DNA from 3 places in the Tardiphaga alba genome. Region 3 is predicted to be linked to each of the others. Evidence: predicted binding sites of a transcription regulator. Region 3 holds the regulator's gene; each other region holds the start of a gene.
The links. The regulator PhoB, encoded in region 3, activates phosphate uptake and scavenging genes when phosphate is short. The targets are predictions, from matches to a motif close to TGTCATNNANCTGTCAT.
Positions count from the first base shown of each region.

Region 1 (6,938 bases), 1.6 Mb from region 3:
CGGCCGCGCGCGGCCGATTCCGAAAGCGCTGCGCATCGCGATGAAGGCCGATCAGGTTTAGTGATCGGCCGATAGGCAAGTTGCCATCGACTCTTCAAAATTCAGGACTACACTTCGGCAAAAAATCAGACACCGAGGTGCTCCATGTCCCGGCCGCCATTTCCGCCCTTCACCCGCGAGACTGCCGCCCAGAAGGCCCGCATGGCCGAGGATGGCTGGAATTCGCGCGATCCGGTGAAGGTCTCGCTGGCCTATACTGAGGACAGTGTCTGGCGCAATCGCGGCGAGTTCTTCCAGGGCCGTCCGGCGATCGTCGCATTCCTCACCCGCAAATGGGAGAAGGAACACGACTATCGCCTGATCAAGGATCTCTGGGCGTTCACGGAAAACCGTATCGCGGTGCGCTTCCAGTATGAATGGCACGACGACGCGGGCACCTGGCACCGGTCCTATGGCAATGAGCAATGGGAATTCGACGATGCCGGCCTGATGCGTCGGCGCGAGGCCAGCATCAACGATGTCGTGATCGCCGAGAAGGATCGTCGCTTCCTGTGGCCGGCCCCGGGCCCGCGCCCGGCGGATGTGCAGGGCCTCGGCACCGATCCATTCTGATTTATTCCGCCAGGATCATAGCGGGCTGTTATCGACCACGAATTCGACGCGCTCGGCGACGAAGCGCGAATGCGTACAGTGCAGCGGCGTGCCGTCGGCATCCACGTCGAGGGAATCGACGATCAGGATGGGGCGGCCGAGGGCCACGCCCAGCCGCGTCGCATCGGTGGCATCGATAATGCCTGCCGTCACCCGCGTCGAGGCCCGGCGGTAGTCCTTGATGCCGTAATGCGCCAGCGCCTTGGTCATTGAGCGCATGCGCTCATAGATCTTGCCGAAATCAGGGAAGCGTTCTGCCGACAGCCAGTTGGTGCCGACGCAGATCGGTGTCTTGTCGGCAAGCCGCAAGGCCTCGATACGGATCAGCGCCGCGCCGGTCTTGAGGCCGAGCTGCTTGGCGAGTTCGCGGGTCGCCACATCGTCCCATGCGCCGATCAGCTGCGCCTGGGGCTCACGGCCGCCGGCGCCGGCGATTTCCGAAAAGCGCGTGCGCGAGCGCAGCGGATAAGCCAGCTTTGGCGATTCCACATAGGTGCCGCTGCCGCGCTCGGCGCGCACCATGCCGCGCTCGGCTAAAGTCGCCAGGGCACGGCGCACCGTGTGGCGATTGACGCGATAGGTATCGGCCAGCTCGGTTTCCCCGGGTAGTTTTTCGCCGGCCGGAAAGCGCCCGTCGGCGATCCCGCGCTCGATCCCGTCGGCTACATGCCGCCACAATGCAACGCCGGTCGGCTTGTCCTGAATGGTCACAAATCACTTCCTGAATGTCCGTCGCACCAGCGATACCCAAAAATCATGTCACTGTCACGAAACGGTCATTGCGTCCTCCTATAAAGTTGTCTAGTAAATCATACAACTTGTCGAGCGGCGGTGACATGATGCAAGCCCCTTCAAACGACCTGCAAGCGCGGCGCCAGGAGGCGATGAGCGTCCTCGGGCACAGCGCGACGGCTGAAATCGCCCGGCATTTCGATGGCATTGCGGTGCCCGATCACGAACAGTTGCGGACGCCGGAAAATGGCCTGGTGATGTTACGCGGCCGGATCGGCGGCGATGGCGCGCCTTTCAATCTTGGTGAAGCCACGGTGTCGCGCGCTGCGATCAGGCTGTCGTCAGGCGAGGTCGGCTTCGGTTACACGCTCGGCCGCGATGGCGCCAAGGCACAGCTGATCGCGCTCTGCGATGCGCTGATCCAGACCTCTCAATTTGCAGGCACGATCGAAACGAATGTCCTGACGCCGCTGCGTGCGCGCGTTTTGGCAGAGCGCAAGCGCAAGGCTGCGGAAACAGCGGCCACGAAGGTCGATTTCTACACGCTCGTGCGCGGGGAGAGCTGAACATGACGACGATTGCAGAAATGCCGGCCGGTTTCGCTGACAAGGTTCTCGCCGCGCAATCGACGTTTCGCACGGTCATGGATGCGATGGCGCGTCCCGGCAGCGTGCAGCTCATTCGCGCAGTGTCCGGCGTGCCAGCGCCGATGATGCGCGGTGCCGCGGCGATCGCGCTGACGCTGTTCGATCAGGATACGCCCGTGTGGCTCGATGCGAAGCTTGCTGCGAATGACGATGTGGCCAAGTGGATCAAGTTTCACACCAGCGCGCCGGTGATTGCCGACGCAGCCGCGAGCAGCTTCGCGGTCATCGCCGATCCCATCAAGCTGCCGGAATTCGATAGCTTCGCGCTCGGCACGCCCGAATATCCGGATCGCTCGACCACGATCATTCTGCAGGTGGCAAGCCTGCAGGAAGGTCCCGCTTATGAACTGAGCGGCCCGGGCATCGATGGCACGACGATCCTGCGCGCAGCCATCGGCGTGCCGGATCTGATCGATCGATTGGCCGAGAATGCGCGGCGCTTTCCGCGCGGTATCGATCTGCTGCTGGTCTCCGGTGAGTCAATTGTCGCATTGCCGCGCACCACGCGCCTCGTCGCGCGGGAGGGCTGAATATGTATGTTGCCGTCAAGGGTGGTGAACGCGCCATTGAAAATGCCCATCGGCTGCTGGCGCATGAGCGCCGCGGTGATCGCGATGTGCCCGAAGTGTCGCTGGATCAGATATCGAACCAGCTCGGCCTCGCCGTCGATCGCGTGATGACCGAGGGCTCGCTTTATGATCGCGAACTGGCTGCGCTGGCCATCAAGCAGGCGCGTGGCGACATGATCGAAGCGATCTTCCTGCTGCGGGCTTTCCGCGCGACCCTGCCGCGCTTTGGCTCGAGCGAGCCTGTCGATACCGCGAAGATGCAGGTGCGTCGTCGCGTGTCCTCGACTTTCAAGGATATGCCTGGCGGTCAGGTGCTTGGCCCGACCTTTGACTATACGCATCGTCTGCTTGATCCGTCGCTGATGAGCGAGGGATCGCCGGAGCAACCGAATGTGGTGGCCGAAGCGGAGCCCGGCATCATGCCGCGCGTCACGGATATCCTCGGGCGTGACGGCTTGATCGAGCAGTCGCCCACTGAAGATTCAGAAAAGCCCGTCGGCGATCTGACGCGCGATTCTCTGAGCTTCCCCGCCGATCGCGATCTGCGTCTGCAGAATCTCGCGCGTGGTGATGAAGGCTATCTGCTCGCGCTTGGTTATTCGACGCAGCGCGGCTATGGCCGCAATCATCCCTTTGCCGGCGAAATCCGCCTCGGTGAGGTGGAGGTTGAATTCGTCGCCGAAGATGTCGGCTTTGCGGTGCCGCTCGGCTCGATCACGCTGACTGAATGCCAGATGGTCAACCAGTTCAAGGGCAGCGAGACCGAAGCCCCGTGCTTCACGCGCGGCTATGGACTCGCCTTCGGGCAATGTGAGCGCAAGGTGATGTCGATGGCGCTGGTCGATCGTGCGCTGCGTGCGCGCGAACTCGGCGAGGACGTCAAGGCGCCCGCGCAGGACGAGGAATTCGTGCTGTCGCATTCCGATAATGTGCAGTCGACCGGCTTCGTCGAGCATCTCAAGCTGCCGCACTACGTGGATTTCCAGTCCGAACTCGGGTTGCTGCGAAAACTGCGCAAGGAATTCGCCGAGGCCAATGAAGCGCCGATGCCTATGCAGGAGGCCGCGGAATGAACGCGCCGACTTACAACTTTGCTTATCTCGACGAACAGACCAAGCGGATGATCCGCCGCGCGATCCTAAAGGCGATCGCGATCCCGGGCTATCAGGTGCCGTTCGCGTCGCGCGAAATGCCGATGCCTTATGGCTGGGGAACCGGCGGCGTGCAGGTGACGGCGGCGATTCTCGGTGTGGATGACAAGCTCAAGGTCATCGACCAGGGTTCCGATGACACGACGAATGCGATCTCGATCCGCAAATTCTTCGAGAAGACCGCAGGCGTTGCCGTGACGACGAACACGGCAGACGCGACGGTGATCCAGACGCGCCATCGCATTCCGGAAGCGAAGCTCGGCGCGCATCAGGTGCTGGTCTATCAGGTGCCGATACCCGAGCCGCTGCGGTTCCTCGAACCGCGCGAGACCGAGACGCGCCGCATGCATGCGCTGGCCGAATATGGCCTGATCCATGTGAAGCTGTATGAGGACATTGCGCGCTTCGGCCACATCGCCACGGCCTATGCCTATCCGGTGAAGGTCAATGCGCGCTATGTGATGGATCCGTCGCCGACGCCGAAATTCGACAATCCGAAGATGGACAATTGCGACGCGCTACAGTTGTTCGGTGCCGGTCGCGAGAAGCGCATTTACGCGATCCCGCCATACACCAAGGTGCAGTCGCTGGATTTCGAGGATCATCCGTTCGAGCCCTACAAGCACAAAGCGTGTTGTGCGCTGTGCAACGCCGAGGACTCCTATCTCGACGAGATCGTCACCGACGACAAGGGCAGCCGCATGTTCGTCTGCTCCGACACCGATTATTGCGAGACACGACAGGCGCAGGGCCATCGTGGCAGCGAGAACGCATCGCCTTTCGCGGAGAGCCGTCATGCTTGATCGCACCACCACATTGCAGGACGACGCGCCGCTGTTGATCGCGGAAGGGCTCGGCAAGACCTATGGCAGACTGCAGGCCTGCCGTGACGTCTCCTTTAAGCTCTATCCCGGCGAAGTACTGGCGATTGTCGGCGAGAGCGGTTCGGGCAAGTCGACGCTGCTGCAGCTCCTGTCGGCGCAACTCGCGCCGAATTCCGGCCGCGTCTCCTACCGCATGCGCGACGGCATCACGCGCGATCTCGCGGCGATGGGTGAGGCCGAACGCCGGCTTCTGTTCCGCACCGACTGGGGCTTTGTGCATCAGGATCCCGCTATGGGCCTGCGCATGGCCGTTTCGGCCGGCGCCAATGTTGGCGAGAGGTTGATGGCCGTCGGCCACAATCACTATGGCAAGATCCGCGAAACGGCGACGACATGGCTCGAGCGCGTCGAAATCTCCGGCAGCCGCATCGACGATGCGCCACGCACTTATTCCGGCGGCATGCGCCAGCGCCTGCAGATCGCGCGCAATCTCGTCACCGAGCCGCGCCTCGTCTTCATGGATGAGCCGACCGGCGGGCTGGATGTCTCCGTGCAGGCGCGGCTGCTGGACATGATGCGATCATTGGTCGGTGAGCTGGGCTTGTCGGCCATCGTCGTGACCCATGACCTCGCGGTGGCGCGGCTGTTGTCGCATCGCGTGATGGTGATGCAGGGCGGCCGGGTGATCGAGACCGGCCTGACCGACCAGGTGCTCGACGATCCCCGCGAGCCCTATACGCAACTGCTCGTTTCTTCGATCCTGCCGGCGTGAGGACACCATGACTGCGATGATCGAACTCCGGAATGCCGAAAAGACCTTCGTCATGCACCTGCAGGGTGGCATTCGGCTGCCGGTGATGCATGGCGTCACGTTTGACGTGAATGCCGGCGAATGCGTCGTGCTGTCCGGCCCGTCCGGCGCCGGCAAGTCGTCGATCCTGAAAATGATCTTCGGCAATTACCGCTGCGACGGCGGTACCATCACGGTGCGTCATCTCGGCACATTCGTCGATGTCGCCAGCGCCGAGCCGCGCCAGATCCTCAGCGTCCGTCGCGACACTATCGGCTATGTCAGCCAGTTTCTGCGCGCGGTTCCGCGTGTGGCGGCGATCGATGTGGTTGCCGAGCCCTTGCTGAACGCCGGCGTCAGCCGCGAGGAGGCGCATGCGCGCGCGGGCGCGTTGCTGAAGCGGCTGAATATCGGCGAGCGCCTCTGGCAGTTGCCGCCATCGACCTTCTCCGGCGGTGAGCAGCAGCGCGTGAATATCGCGCGCGGCTTCATCTCCGATCTACCTATCCTCCTGCTCGACGAGCCGACCGCGTCGCTGGATGCGGCCAATCGCGCCGTGGTGGTCGATCTCGTCGCCGAGAAAAAACGTGCTGACGTGGCCATGGTGGCCATTGTCCATGACGACGAAGTGCGGCATCTGATCGCCGACCGGTTGATCGATGTCACATCCTTCGCCGCTGCTGCCTGAAAGGGAGACCATGAGCGCTTCATCGACTGAAACCGTCATCGGCAACGCCAGGCTCGTTCTGGCCGATCGCGTCATCGACAAGGGTTGGGTGGCCTTTGCCAATGGCCAAGTGGCCGAGTTCGGCGAAGGCGATGCGCCACGCGGGTTTGAGGACGCGCGGGGCGATCTGGTGATGCCCGGTCTGGTCGAACTGCATACCGATCATCTCGAGGCGCATTTCATGCCGCGTCCGAAGGTGTTCTGGGATCCGATTTCTGCGGTGGTCTCGTATGATGGCCAGCTCGCCACGTCGGGCATCACCACGGTGCTCGATTCCGTGCGGGTCGGGTGTGAGGATTCGAGCCAGGGCATCGACAGCTATGCCGAGCTTCTGGTGGATTCGATCGCCAATGCCGGCAAGGCCGATCTCCTGCGCGTCGAACATTTCCTGCATCTGCGCTGTGAGATTCCGATGCCGTCGGTGGTCGAGGAAGCGAAGGCGCTGCTGGGGAAGACCGAGGTGCGGCTGATGTCGCTGATGGATCACACACCCGGCCAGCGCCAATTCCGCGACGAAGAGAAGTTGCGCACTTATTATCGCGGCAAGAGCGGCAAGACCGATGCTGAACTTGATCTCCTGTTCGCCAATCGGCTCGCCTGCCAGCAGCAATATGCAGCCGCCAATACGCGCGCGATCGTGACGCTCGCGCATGCCAATAACATCCCGCTGGCCAGCCATGACGACACGACCGATGAGAACGTCAGCGAGGCGGTCTCTGACAAGGTGTCGGTGGCGGAGTTTCCGACCACATTCGAAGCCGCGCATGGTTTGCACAAGGCCGGCATCGGCATCCTGATGGGCGCGCCGAATGTGGTCCGCAACGGTTCGCATTCCGGCAATATCGCT
Region 1 covers NZ_CP036498.1:4,822,251-4,829,188, reverse strand. Annotated here, with positions in the region: gene ybgC (tol-pal system-associated acyl-CoA thioesterase) at 1-61, shown strand, start outside; gene RPMA_RS23120 (nuclear transport factor 2 family protein) at 145-612, shown strand; gene phnF (phosphonate metabolism transcriptional regulator PhnF) at 628-1,362, opposite strand; gene phnG (phosphonate C-P lyase system protein PhnG) at 1,536-1,949, shown strand; gene phnH (phosphonate C-P lyase system protein PhnH) at 1,952-2,560, shown strand; gene RPMA_RS23100 (carbon-phosphorus lyase complex subunit PhnI) at 2,563-3,672, shown strand; gene RPMA_RS23095 (alpha-D-ribose 1-methylphosphonate 5-phosphate C-P-lyase PhnJ) at 3,669-4,553, shown strand; gene phnK (phosphonate C-P lyase system protein PhnK) at 4,546-5,346, shown strand; gene phnL (phosphonate C-P lyase system protein PhnL) at 5,354-6,052, shown strand; gene RPMA_RS23080 (alpha-D-ribose 1-methylphosphonate 5-triphosphate diphosphatase) at 6,063-6,938, shown strand, end outside.
Region 1: the regulator PhoB is predicted to act here: its motif matches at 1,415-1,431, upstream of phnF (phosphonate metabolism transcriptional regulator PhnF).

Region 2 (6,938 bases), 2.8 Mb from region 3:
ATAGCCGACCACCTCGCCATTCCGCGTCGCCACGATATGCGGGAAGCGCTTGTTCTTTAGGTTCTTCCGGCGGTCGCGCAGATCGTCGGGCTGCATCGCATCGGCGTCGCTGACGCCTTCCTCCACGCCCTGACGGATGTGGCGGCGATAGATTGCGAGCATGGCATCGACGTCGCTGTCACGCGACGGCCGGACAATGATCGGTGCTTCCGTCCCGTTTGGTACGTTCACTTTCTCGGATCCCGCTCTTCGGACACGACATAGGTGTAGAGCCGAATCCGGCCGCTTGCATCGACCTTGCGATAGATGCCCTGGATTTCGACATCGAAGCCCGGGAAGGTGTTGAAGCAGGTCTCGAACATCTTGAGATAATCGATCATCGGCTGCGCGCGTTCGGTGAGGCGCTCGCCCGGCACGATGGTGGCGATGCCCGGCGGATAGACGACGAAGGGCGTGGTGGCGATGCGGCCGGCGATCTCGTCGATCGGCAGGTAGTCGACATCGTTGCGCACCAGCAGGCGTGCGGCGTCATGGGGCGACATCGCGATTTCCGGCAGATGCTGATCCATGAACTGCTTCGCCTGCAGGCCGCTGACATCGGCGGCGCGATAGAACTTGTGCATGTCGGCGCAGAGATCGCGCAGGCGCACGCCGGCATAGCGCGCCGGGCGGCGGCGCGCGAATTCCGGGATGACATCTTCGAGCAGAGCATTCTCGTCATGGAAGCGCTTGAAGGCGACGAGGCCCGACACCAACGTGCCGGCCTTGCTGGCCTCGACGCCCGGCGTCAGCAGGAACAGCAGCGAGTTGAGGTCGTTCTTTTCCGGCACGATCTGGTTCTCGCGCAGATACTGCGCGACGACAGGCGCCGGGATGCCATGCTCGGCATAGCCGCCTGTGGCGCGATCGAAGCCCGGCGTCAGCACCGTCAGCTTGTTCGGATCGGTCATGGCGAAGCCGGCTTCCATATCCGGGAAGCCGTGCCATTTGGCATCCGGCGTCAGTTGCCAGAAAGCGGGATTGGTGGCGAGCTGGTCGGTGCTGATGCTCTCCCACGGCACGCTGTGGGTGGCGCCGGGCTGCGCGACATCCGGAATCTGGACGCGCTCGGGCACGAAGGGCTCGAAGAACCAGCGGCGTTCCGGGCGGAACTCCTTTTCCTCGAATTCGCGGCGCACCGCGCGCATCTTCTTGCGCAGCTCGATGCCGAGGCGGATCGTATCGTCCCACAAGACTTCGCCGGAGCGGCCTTTCATCATCTGCGCGCCGACGTCGAGCGAGGCGAACAGCGGATAGAATGGGGATGTCGAGGCGTGCTGCATAAAACTTTCGTTGAAGCGACGATGCTCGACGCGGCGCTTCTGGCCGCGGATGTGGCGGTCCTTCATGTGGATCTGCGAGGCCTGCGAGAACGAGGCGAGCTGCTTGTGCGTCGACTGCGTGGCGATGATGCCCGGCGAATCCGGGCCGAGATCCTTGAGGCCCATGGCGAAGCGGCCGGCATAGAGCGGGTGGAATTTCATGAAGCCCGCCCAGGCCTCGTCGAACAGGATGTAGTCGCAGAGATGGCCGATGCGCTTGATGATCATCTCGGCTGAGTAGATGGTGCCGTCATAGGTGCATTGTTCGATGACGGCGACGCGGAACGGCCGCTCGCGTTTCCAGGCATCCTTGTCCTTGACCATGGGATTGGTGCGGATGCGCTCGCGCAGCGCTTCCTCGCTGAAGGAATCCCAGTTCATCGGGCCGATCAGGCCCCAGGGATTGCGCACGGTCGGCACATAGATCGGCGTGCCGCCGGAGATCATCAGCGCGCCGTGCAGCGCGGCCTTGTGGTTATTGCGGTCGAACAGAACCAGGTCGTCATCGGTGACCAGTGCGGACAGCGCGACCTTGTTGGAGGTCGAGGTGCCGTTGAGCACGAAATAGGTTTTCTCCGCGCCAAAAATTTGCGCCGCTTCCTTCTGCGCCTGAAGGGCGGGGCCTTCATGGGTGAGGAGGTCGCCGAGATCGAGCACGGAATTGTCGAGGTCGTCGCGGAACACTGCTTCGCCGAGATGTTCCATGAACACGCGGCCGATCGGAGAGCGGCTGTAGAACACGCCGCCATTGTGGCCGGGGCAGGTCCAGAGCTGGTTGCCTTCCTCGGCATAGTCCACAAGGGCGCCAAAGAACGGCGTCTTCAGCGTCTCGGCATATTGCTTGAGGCGGCTGATCAGGTTCTTGGCGATGAAGGGCGGGGTTTCTTCGGAGAGGAAGATGTAACCGTCGATGAAGTCGAGGACCTCGACCGGAATGTCCTCGAAGCGCTGGCGGCGGATCAGCAGCATGATCGGGAAGTCGAGGCCGCGGCGGCGCATCAGGTTGATCAGCGCGGCGGTCTTGCCCTCGAGGCCCTTCTTGCCCCAGTCCACCACCATGCAGCCGATGGCGGCGTCGGTCTGAACAGCGATGGCAGCGTCTTCAAGCTTGCGCGCCTTCACCACCTCGAAGCCCGATTTCTCGATTTCCTCGACGATCTGATTGAGGCGAACGCCTTCAAGGTCATCCGCATCGAAGGTCGGCATGGCAAAGAGGAAGTTGAAGCGCTTGAAGTAATCCATGAACGGGCACCGAATCTGTTGTCTATGCTCTCTGTCGCCGCGTTACGTGACAACTTGGTGACCGAGAGCTGGCGGAATTTATGAAGGGCGATGCCCCGTCGGGCAACGCCTGAAAATCGGGTCGGTTCGCGGTATCCCGCTAAGTCGGGAGGCGAATGATGGCGCAGGGATCCCCGGCCGTGGCAGCCTCCGCATGCGGCACGCGAACCAGCAGGCCTTCGGCGACGGCGAGGTTGCCCAGCAGCGACGAGTCCTGCTTCATCACCGGCGTCGCCACGAGCTTCCCGTCCTGCCATTCGAGCCGCGTGCGCAGATAGTCCTCACGCTGGTCATTGGCGGCGAGATCGCGGCCGAGCACGGCAGCCTCGCGAACATGCTGGACTTCGCTGCGGCCGGACAGCGCACGCAGCAGCGGCACCATGAACAGGAAGCCGCAGACATAGGACGAGACGGGATTGCCGGGCAGGCCGATCACCCGCATCCCGCCGCGGCGGCCATGCATCATCGGCTTGCCCGGACGCATGGCGATCTTCCAGAACGACATCTCGATGCCGGCCGCGACCAGCGACTGCTGCACGAGATCGTGGTCGCCGACCGATGCGCCGCCGGTGGTGATGAGGACATCCACATTCAGATCGATGGCGCGCCGGATCGCTGCAGTCGTCGATTCCAGCGTGTCGCGGGCGATGCCGAGATCGATCACGTCGGCGCCCTCGGCACGGGCCAATGCGCGCAGGGCGTAACCGTTGGAGAGCACGATCTGGCCGGGGCCTGGCGTGGCACCGGGCAGCACGAGTTCGTCACCGGTGGCGAGCATGGCGACCACCGGGCGACGATGCACCGGCAGCTGCGGATGGTTCATGCCGGCGGCGAGGGCGAGATCGCGGTCGGCGAGGCGCGTGCCGGCGCGCAGCAGCACATCGCCTTCATTGAAGTCCACGCCGGCCGGGCGGATGTTCTTGCCGACTGGGACGGCTTCATTGATGGTCACGATGTCGCCGTCGCGCGCGGTGTCTTCCTGGATCACAACGGTGTCGCTGCCGGCCGGCACGACGCCACCGGTGAAGATGCGCGCCGCTTCGCCGGCAGCGAGAGCGCGATCGAAAGGCTTGCCGGCGGAAATCTCGCCGATCACTTTCAGCTTCGCGCCGACGGTCACATCGGCCGCACGCACGGCATAGCCGTCCATCGCCGACATGGCTTCCGGCGGCTGCGTCCTCAGCGACGCGATGTCGCGCGCCAGCACGCGGTGAAACGCGTCCTCGATCTGCACCATTTCCTCGGGCAGCGCATCGGCGCCCTTCAGGATTGCGGCCATGGCATCGGTGAACGGCATGAGGGCCATCGGCGGATCTCCGTATTCTCGTGATGCCCGTCTTAGCGAAGCGGGCGGGGGAGGCAAGCGTCGGTTGTCCCTTTGGCCGGGCTTGGAGCAGAGCTTGAGGTCGGACTTGACGTCGGACTTGACGTCGGACTTGGGGATCGCTCCCGGAGCCGTTACCAAGGGGCATGACCGACGGATACGATAGGGCCGCTGGCCTTGCATTGCGCTGGCGCAGCGACGTGGATGCCTTGTCGTTCCGGCCCGAAGGGCATGAGGGCGCCTGCATGGTGCATCTCCATGCCTTCCGGACCCTGTTGAAGCACATGCCCTCGCCGGAGGAATGTGCGGCGTTTTTCCACGCGCAGGAAACCGCGTTCCATCTCGCCGCCCGCGCCAAGATCGCGCATGCGCGCCTTGGGCCTGATGCCAATCTGCATCTGACCAGCCGGGATCTCGCACGGGCCATGGCGAAATTGGCGGTCGCATCCGCGGAACAAAGCAGCTAAACTCGTTGCAGAATTGATGAGGAATCCCATGCAGCAGACCCAGACCGCCCAGCTCACCGCCGTCACCACCGACGTCAATGTCGTTGTGCAGGCCGTTCTGGCCATGGCGCTTGGCCTGTTCGTCGTGGGCGTAGTCGGCTTCTCCCATATCAGCGCAGTCCACAACGCCGCGCATGACGTGCGCCACGCCAACGCGTTCCCCTGCCACTGATCCACTGACAGCGGCTACCGAAGAACCATGTCCGTTTTCCGCTCTATCGTGTTCTCGGCCGTGCTTGCCGGGGTGATCGCCGGCGCCGCCACGACGGCCATCCAGATGGTCGGCACCGTGCAACTGATCCAGCGCGCCGAAACCTACGAGAAGAAGGCGGAGGCGCCGGTTGCCGCCCCGACCGCGACACCTGCACCGGCAGCGCCGGCGCATGACCACGGCGCTCATCAGCATGCGAGCGCCGCCGCGCATGACCATGGCGGGGCCTGGGAGCCTGAAGAAGGGTTCCAGCGCAATGCATTCACCGCCGGCGCCAACGTGCTGACGGCTATCGGCTTTGCCTTGCTGCTCGCCGGCATTTTCGCACTGCGCGGCCGTCCGGTGGATTGGCGTGAAGGACTGTTCTGGGGGCTCGGCGGTTTCGTCGTGTTCGTCGCTGCGCCCGGCCTCGGACTACCGCCGGAAGTTCCGGGGCAGCCCGTCGCAGACCTGACACTGCGTCAGACGTGGTGGATCGGTACGGCCTGCGCCACCGCGGCTGGCCTCGGCCTGTTGATTTTCCGCAAGGCGTCCTGGGCCGCACTGCTCGGCCTCGGCCTGATCGTGCTGCCGCATCTGATCGGCGCGCCGCAGGCCCCGGCCGGCCACACCGACGTGCCGGAGGCACTGGCGCACAGCTTCGTTGTCGCCGCTGCCGTCACCGGCCTGATCTTCTGGGCATTGCTGGGCGTCGTGACCAGCCTGGCCTACGCACGGCTGTCCCGGGCCTGAGCGGTGCTCCGTTAGTGCGACATTAATGTCAGGGGTATATTAGTAGTCATATCGCGGTGGTTCGCCCACCGCGCGCATGAAGACTGTACCCATGCTTACGAAAAAAGCATCGAAATCGAAACATGGCGACACGGGCGGCCACGGTGCCGGCTGGTTCGTCACCTTCGCCGACCTCATGAGTCTGCTCATGTGCTTCTTCGCCATGATGCTCGCATTCTCGCATCAGGACGACGGCAAGATGGCGATCCTGGCGGGCTCGATGCGCGAGGCATTCGGCGTGCAGCATGACGCGCGCTATGCCGGGGTGATCGAGATCGACGGATTGCCCACCCGCGGCAAGATCGCCAGTGTCGATCATGTCCCGCCGGATCACATGGGCAACGCACCGAGCCCCGATGGCAAGGCAGCCGAGGTGGCGCAGTCCGCCGAGCGCAATCTGATACGCGCCGCTGCGTCGTTGCGCCAAGCAATCCAGAGCTCGCCGGAGCTGTCGGAAATTTCCAAGAGCCTGATGTGGGAGGAGACGCCGCGCGGCATCAATCTCCAGATTACGGATCAGGAAGGCCGCGCGATGTTCGCCGAGGGCGCCAGCACGCCGACGCTCCAGATGCGGCTTCTGATCGAGCGGCTCGCCGTGCCTTTGCGTGCGACAGCGCTGCGGATTTCGATCACCGGTCATGCTGCCGCGGGCATGCCGACGGGGCGTCCCAATTACGACGCCTACGACCTCTCCTGGGATCGCGCCAATGCCGTGCGGCAGGTTTTGGCGCGCGAGGGTTTTCCGAACAGCCGGCTGTTCCTCGTCGCCAGCAAGGGCGATAGCGAGCCGCTCTATCCCGATGCGCCGTCAGCGGCGGCCAACCGCCGCGTCACCATCACCTTGATCCGCGAAAGCCCGTCGCTGCCGCCTGATCTCAAGCCATAGCCGGATCGTCGCAGCTCCTGGCTCTAAAGCCCGAAGCTGGCGAGCGTGTCGGCGACCACATGCGGCGTGGTGACGTGCACGGCCTGCAGGCCGCGGGCCCGTGCGGCTGTGACGTTCTCTTCTGAATCGTCGAAGAATAAAATGCGGTTCGCGGGCACGCCGATCTTGGCCACCACATGATCGAAGCTCTCGGCGTCAGGCTTACGCATGCCGATCGACGACGACAGAAACACCTCGCGAAAATGTCCGAGCAGATTGGCATGGGCGATCGAGAAATGCGCGACATGTGCCGGATTGGTGTTGGAGAAGGCGTAGAGCGGCCAGCGCGCCGCGGCGCGCGGCAACAGCTCGCCGATGCCCGGCATTTCGCCGACGAAGATTGCATTCCAGCCTTCGAGAAACTGCGCCGGGGTGAGTTCTATGGCGAGCGTCTCGCGCAGATGCGCGAAGAACGCATCATCCGATATCTGACCTCGCTCGTGCTGCATGTAGATGTCGCCGCGTGTGAAGCGTGCGAGCAGGGCTTGCGGCGTCTGTCCTGCATGATAGGCCCAAGCCTGCGCCACGCGGTCGAAATCGATGTCGAGGATAACGCGGC
Region 2 covers NZ_CP036498.1:3,440,611-3,447,548, reverse strand. Annotated here, with positions in the region: gene RPMA_RS16250 (GNAT family N-acetyltransferase) at 1-162, opposite strand, end outside; gene RPMA_RS16245 (Orn/Lys/Arg family decarboxylase) at 228-2,603, opposite strand; gene RPMA_RS16240 (molybdopterin molybdotransferase MoeA) at 2,743-3,948, opposite strand; gene RPMA_RS16235 (hypothetical protein) at 4,113-4,433, shown strand; gene RPMA_RS16230 (CbtB domain-containing protein) at 4,450-4,644, shown strand; gene RPMA_RS16225 (CbtA family protein) at 4,672-5,415, shown strand; gene RPMA_RS16220 (OmpA/MotB family protein) at 5,507-6,340, shown strand; gene RPMA_RS16215 (HAD-IA family hydrolase) at 6,364-6,938, opposite strand, start outside.
Region 2: the regulator PhoB is predicted to act here: its motif matches at 2,650-2,666, upstream of RPMA_RS16245 (Orn/Lys/Arg family decarboxylase).

Region 3 (6,938 bases):
GGCCTGATCCTGCTCGGCCTGCTGCTGTTCGTGCTCACCTTCCTGGTGCTGTCGGCCGCCCGTCTGATGCTGCTGCGCCTTGAAAAGAAGGCAGGAAAGTAAGTCATGGCAACCTTGAACCCGATTTACGTCTCGCGCCGTCGCAACGACAAGATCGTCCGCGGTCTGTGCATGGGTGCCGCCATCTTCGGTGTCACCTGGCTCGCTTTGATCCTGTTCACGTTGTTCTACAACGGCCTTGCCGGCCTCAGCGTGCAGATCTTCACCCAGAACACGCCGCCCCCCGGCTCCACCGAAGGTGGCCTGCTCAATGCCATCGTCGGTTCGGTCATCATGACGGTGATCGGCGTCGGCATCGGTGCGCCGCTTGGCCTGTTCGCCGGCACCTATCTGGCGGAATACGGCAAGCACGACAAACTCACCTCGGTGATCCGCTTCATCAACGACGTGCTGCTGTCGGCGCCTTCGATCATCATCGGCCTGTTCGTTTACGGCGCGGTGGTTGTTCCGATGGGTGGCTTCTCGGCCTTCGCCGGTTCTCTTGCGCTCGCCGTGATCGTCATCCCGGTGGTCGTCCGCACCACGGAAGACATGCTCGGCCTTGTTCCGAACCCGCTGCGTGAAGCAGCCTCGGCGCTCGGCCTGCCGCGCTCGCTGGTGATCAAGCGGATCGCCTATCGTGCGGCTCGTGCCGGTCTCATCACCGGCGTGCTGCTGGCGACCGCCCGTGTCGCCGGTGAAACGGCACCGCTGCTGTTCACCGCACTGAGCAATCAGTTCTTCAGCCTGGATCTCGGTAAGACGATGGCCAACCTCCCGGTCACCATCAACAACTTCGTCCAGAGCCCCTACGAATACTGGAAGCAGCTCGCCTGGAGCGGCGCGCTGATCATCACCCTGACCGTCCTTGCCCTGAACATTGGCGCGCGCTTGCTCGGCGCCGAGAGGAAAGCAAAATGAGTGATCTCTCTGTGTCCGCTGCCAATCCCAGCGTTTCGATGCCGCCGTCCATGATCCAGGGCGATACCCGCCCCAAGGTCAGCGTACGCGACCTGAACTTCTATTACGGCGAACACCACGCCCTGAAGAAGATCAACCTGAACCTCGCCACCAACCGCGTGACCGCCTTCATCGGTCCGTCGGGTTGCGGCAAGTCCACGCTGCTGCGGATCTTCAACCGCATGTATGACCTCTATCCGGGTCAGCGCGCGGAAGGTCAGGTCATGCTCGACAGCCAGAACATTCTGGACCCGAAGCTGGACCTCAACCTGCTGCGTGCCCGCATCGGCATGGTGTTCCAGAAGCCGACCCCGTTCCCGATGACGATCTATGAAAACATCGCCTTCGGCATCCGCCTCTACGAAAAGATTTCCAAGGCGGAGATGGACGTGCGCGTAGAGAAGGCGCTGCGTGGCGGTGCGCTCTGGAACGAGGTCAAGGACAAGCTCAACGCTTCGGGCCTGTCGCTCTCGGGCGGTCAGCAGCAGCGTCTGTGCATCGCGCGCACCATCGCGGTGCGTCCGGAAGTGATCCTGTTCGACGAACCGTGCTCGGCGCTCGATCCGATCTCGACCGCCAAGGTCGAAGAGCTGATCGACGAATTGAAGGATCAGTACACGATCGCGATCGTGACCCACAACATGCAGCAGGCTGCGCGTGTCTCCGACACCACCGCCTTCATGTATCTCGGCGAGCTGGTTGAATTCGATCAGACCAACAAGATCTTCACTTCGCCGAGCGATCGCCGCACCCAGGATTACATCACCGGCCGTTTCGGCTGACGCGACATTATCGCGAGAGGATTGAGCTATGGCTTTTGAACACACGACCAAGGCCTTCGACGACGACCTCCAGGAACTTACCCGCCTCGTCGCCGAGATGGGTGGCCTAGCCGAGCGTCAGATCGCAGAGTCCGTCGATGCCTTGATCCGCCGCGACGTCGCCCTCGGCGCACGCGTGGTGGCCACTGACGCTGAAATCGATCACCTGCAACGGGCGATCGAAGAACGCGCCGTCCTGACGATCGCCAAGCGTCAGCCGATGGCCGTCGATCTGCGCGAAATCGTTGGTGCGCTCCGCGTTGCCACCGATCTCGAACGTATCGGCGATCTCTCCAAGAATATCGGCAAGCGCGTCAATGCGCTGGACAGCGATTTCCACCCGCTGAAGCTGATCCGCGGTCTCGAACACATGACTGATCTGGTCAACACCCAGGTCAAGGCTGTGCTCGATGCCTATGCCGCCCACGACCTGCCGGCAGCGATGACGGTCTGGAAGGGCGACGAAGAGATCGACGCGATCTGCACCTCGCTGTTCCGCGAACTTTTGACCTATATGATGGAAGATCCGCGTAACATCTCGTTCTGTATCCATCTGATGTTCTGCGCCAAGAACATCGAGCGGATCGGCGATCACGCGACCAATATCGCCGAGACCGTGTTCTACATGATCGAAGGTCAGCAGATGGTCGACAAGCGCCCGAAGGGCGACATGACCAACTTCGCGACTCCGGTGAGCTAAGGCTTCTCGCGGCGAGCCGAGCTCGCCGCGACTTGCTCGCCTTTGCCGCACGACAGATAGGAAACTAGCCATATGAACGCGCGCATTCTGGTAGTGGAAGACGAGGAAGCTCTGACCACGCTGCTGCGCTACAATCTCGACGCCGAAGGTTACGACGTCGAGACGGTTGCCCGCGGCGACGATGCCGACACCCGCTTGAAAGAGCGCGTGCCGGACCTCGTGGTCCTCGACTGGATGTTGCCCGGCCTGTCCGGCATCGAACTGTGCCGTCGCCTGCGGGCCCGGCCGGAAACCAAGGCATTGCCGATCATCATGCTCACCGCCCGCGGTGAGGAAAGCGAGCGCGTTCGTGGCCTTGCGACCGGCGCTGACGATTACATCGTCAAGCCGTTCTCGGTGCCTGAGCTGCTCGCCCGCGTGAAGGGTCTCCTGCGTCGCGCGGCGCCGGAGCGTCTCGCCACCGTGCTGGCTTTCGGCGATATCGAGCTGGATCGCGACAAGCGCCGTGTGGTGCGCGCCGCCCGTCCGATCGATCTCGGCCCGACCGAATACCGGTTGCTCGAATTCTTCCTCGAGCATCCCGGCCGCGTGTTCAGCCGCGAGCAACTGCTCGACAGCGTCTGGGGCCGCGACATCTATATCGACGAGCGCACCGTTGACGTGCACATCGGTCGTCTCCGCAAGCTGCTCAATCCGGCCGGCGAACCCGACCCGATCCGCACCGTGCGCGGCGCTGGCTACGCGCTCGATGATCGCTTCGACAAGGCGGCGGAGTAAGGCGCCGCTGGCATTGTTAGACACCGTCATGGCCGGGCTTGTCCCGGCCATCTACGTCTTTGCCTTGGTCGAGGCGTGGATACCCGGCATACGCCGGGCATGACGGCGGTAAATCAGGCGTTTCTCAACGATCTAAAAACAAAAATGCCCGGCTCATCGCCGGGCATTTTTTGTTTGTGCTGTTTGCTGCAATCAGCGCACCGGCTTCGGTGCTGCGCGACGGCGGTCGCTCGCCGGCTGGTAGGCGATGCGCGAATGGTGCGCGCAATAGGGTGCGCCGGCCACGGACTTGCCGCCGCAGAAGTAGAAGTCGGCGCTGGCGGGATCGCCCACCGGCCAATGACAGGTGGCGTCGTTGAGCTCGACCAGCTGCAGGCGCTGGCTGATCGGGATGACGTTATCGACCGAGATCGGGTCCGGCTCCATCTCGACTTCGTAATTGTGCGCGAGAGCGGTATTGCCGCGGGCGATCGGGCGCGGCATCCGCACCATCTGCTGGGCGGGACGTGGCTTGCGCGGCCGCGGGGCAGCAGACGAGGGGCTCTTCGCGCGGCCCGACAGGCCCAGGCGATGGACTTTACCGATGACGGCGTTGCGGGTGACGTTACCGAGTTCCGCGGCGATCTGGCTCGCGGAAAGGCCGCCTTCCCAGAGTTTCTTCAATTGTTCGACGCGATCGTCGGTCCATGTGATTACCGTCATCGCATAATCCCTTCGTAGGCGCAGAACCAAAACGGGCCGCCGCGCTGCGATCTGAAACCTCAAAAACCTCGTGGTCAGAATCCCTTAGCGCTCACCGGGCGCGCTATCGCGTCCGGCCTTACGCCGCACTTATGGTGTCAAAGGGTCAACTGCCGCACGAGATGTCGTATCCGACAAGCGAAAAACTACAATATGGCGCGACTCACGCGCAAGAGTCGGGCGAGTCACATCCACATGCTTTGTGTCAACCAAACAAGAAAATCTGCTTTTTTGACGACCTCGTGTGACTTCAAGGCCTCAGTGCGCGGTTGACACCCTGCACAACGCCCATAGAATAATGCGCGCGTGCCGCCCGAGAAGGGCGGCACGTTTCGTTTTGAGGGTCTTTTGTCCGGTGTCGTACGGACGTCACGGACTCAAGACCACAGCTATTGATCGGAACGGTTATGACCAGCAACGCACCATCCTCGCAAATTTCTCAGGCGCATCTGCTGCCTGTCTTCGCGCGCGCGGATGTTGCCTTCGAGCGCGGTGAAGGTTCCTGGCTGATCTCGACCACCGGCGAGCGCTATCTCGATTTTACCAGCGGCGTCGCGGTGAATTCGCTCGGCCACGCGCATCCGCATATGGTCCAGGCGCTGCAAGAGCAGGCCACAAAATTGTGGCACATGTCGAACCTGTTCAAGAGCCCGGATGGCGAGCGCCTCGCTGCGCGGCTGTGCGAAAACTCGTTTGCCGACTTCGTGTTCTTCGCCAATTCCGGCGCCGAGGCGATGGAATGCGCGCTGAAGGTCACGCGCCACTATCATTTCTCCAAGGGAAACCCGGAGCGCACGCGCATCATCACGTTTGAAGGCGCGTTCCATGGCCGTACCCTCGGCACGCTGGCTGCTACCGGCGCCGCCAAGTATCTCGAAGGCTATGGCAAGCCGCTCGACGGCTTCGACCAGGTGCCGCTCGGCGATCTCGATGCGGTGAAGGCCGCTATCGGTCCGGAGACTGCTGGCATCGTGATCGAGCCGCTGCAGGGCGAAGGCGGCGTGCGCGCGGCTTCGAACGCCTTTTTCAAGGCGCTACGCGAGCTGTGCGACAAACACGGCATCCTGCTGATCTTCGACGAAGTGCAGACCGGCATGGGCCGCACCGGCACGCTGTTCGCCTATGAGCGCCTTGGCGTGACGCCGGACGTGATGTCGCTGGCCAAGGCGCTCGGCGGCGGCTTCCCGATCGGCGCGTGCCTTGTTACGGCTGCTGCTGCCGAGGGCATGGCGCCCGGCTCGCATGGCTCGACCTTTGGCGGCAATCCGCTGGCGGTGGCGGCTGCGAATTCCGTGCTCGACGTGATGCTGAAGCCCGGCTTCTTCGATCAGGTCAACAAAATGACGCTGCTGCTGAAGCAGAAGCTCGCCGGCGTGGTCGATCGCTATCCGACCGTGCTGCAGGAAGTGCGTGGCGAGGGCATGCTGATCGGCCTCAAGGCCGTCGTCCCGGCGCCGGATCTCGTCGGCGCGCTGCGCGATGCCAAGTTGCTGACAGTTGGTGCTGGTGACAACGTCGTGCGTTTCTTGCCGCCGCTGATCGTCACCGAAAGCGATATCGACGAAGCCGTGCAGCGTCTGGAACAGGCTTGCACCGTGTTTTCGAAGGGAGCGGCATAATGAGTACGCCGCGGCACTTCCTCGACCTCACGGCAGTCTCTGCCAGTGAGTTGCGCAATATTCTCGACGCAGCCGGCGCCATGAAGGCGAAGCTGAAGAGCAACGGTCTCGAAGACAATCGCCCGCTGAAGAACAAGACGCTGGCGATGATCTTCGAAAAGCCCTCGACGCGCACCCGCGTGTCGTTCGAGGTCGGCATGCGTCAGCTCGGCGGCGAAGTCGTCATGCTCACCGGCGCCGAAATGCAGCTCGGTCGCGGCGAGACGATTGCCGACACGGCGCGCGTGCTGTCGCGCTTTGTCGATATCATCATGATCCGTATCCTCAATCATGACTCGCTGATGGAGCTGGCAAACAACGCAACCGTGCCGGTCATCAACGGCCTGACGCGTTTTTCGCATCCGTGCCAGGTGATGGCCGACGTGATGACCTATGAAGAGCATCGCGGCTCGATCAAGGGACGGACGGTGGCCTGGGTCGGCGACGACAACAATGTGCTGATGTCCTGGGCGCATGCCGCAGAGCGCTTCCAGTTCAAGCTGAACATCGCGACCCCGCCGCAGCTCTCGCCGAAGAAGGCGTTCAAGGACTGGGCCAAGGGCTCGGGCGCGAACATCACCTTCTCCAACGATGCCGATGCCATGGTGAAGGGTGTCGATTGCGTCGTCACTGACACCTGGGTCTCCATGGGCGACAAGGAAGGCGAGATGCGCCACAACCTGCTGCGCCCGTATCAGGTCAACGAACGCCTGATGGGCCTCGCGCACAAGGACGCGCTGTTCATGCACTGCCTGCCCGCGCATCGCGGTGAGGAAGTCACGGACGCGGTGATCGACGGTCCGCAGTCCGTGGTGTTCGACGAGGCCGAAAACCGCCTGCATGCCCAGAAGGGTATTTTGGCCTGGTGCCTCAACGCGGTGAGGTGAGGAACTCTTTCTTCCCTCTCCCCCTGCACAGCTTCGCTGTGCTTGGGGAGAAGGAAGAGGGCTGCCGTATTTGGATCGGGTTCCTCGCCCTTCCGTTTCCGCTCCATGGTCACTAAATAGCGGCCATGACCTCATTCTCCGATCAAAATCTCCAGCCCGACACCCCATGCGCGCGCCATCCTCCGTTCCGGTCGATGACGCCGTGTTGCCGTTCGACGTTGCGCCGCTCGATCTGCGCGGTCGGCTGACGCGGCTGGGGCCGGCGCTCGACGAACTGCTTTCCAAGCACGATTACCCGACGCCGGTGGCAAAGCTGCTGGGCGAGGCGATCGTGCTGACCACTCTGCTTGGCTCG
Region 3 covers NZ_CP036498.1:600,627-607,564, forward strand. Annotated here, with positions in the region: gene pstC (phosphate ABC transporter permease subunit PstC) at 1-102, shown strand, start outside; gene pstA (phosphate ABC transporter permease PstA) at 115-960, shown strand; gene pstB (phosphate ABC transporter ATP-binding protein PstB) at 957-1,781, shown strand; gene phoU (phosphate signaling complex protein PhoU) at 1,810-2,520, shown strand; gene phoB (phosphate regulon transcriptional regulator PhoB) at 2,593-3,297, shown strand; gene RPMA_RS02860 (GcrA family cell cycle regulator) at 3,490-3,999, opposite strand; gene RPMA_RS02865 (aspartate aminotransferase family protein) at 4,446-5,657, shown strand; gene argF (ornithine carbamoyltransferase) at 5,657-6,583, shown strand; gene RPMA_RS02875 (Hsp33 family molecular chaperone) at 6,750-6,938, shown strand, end outside.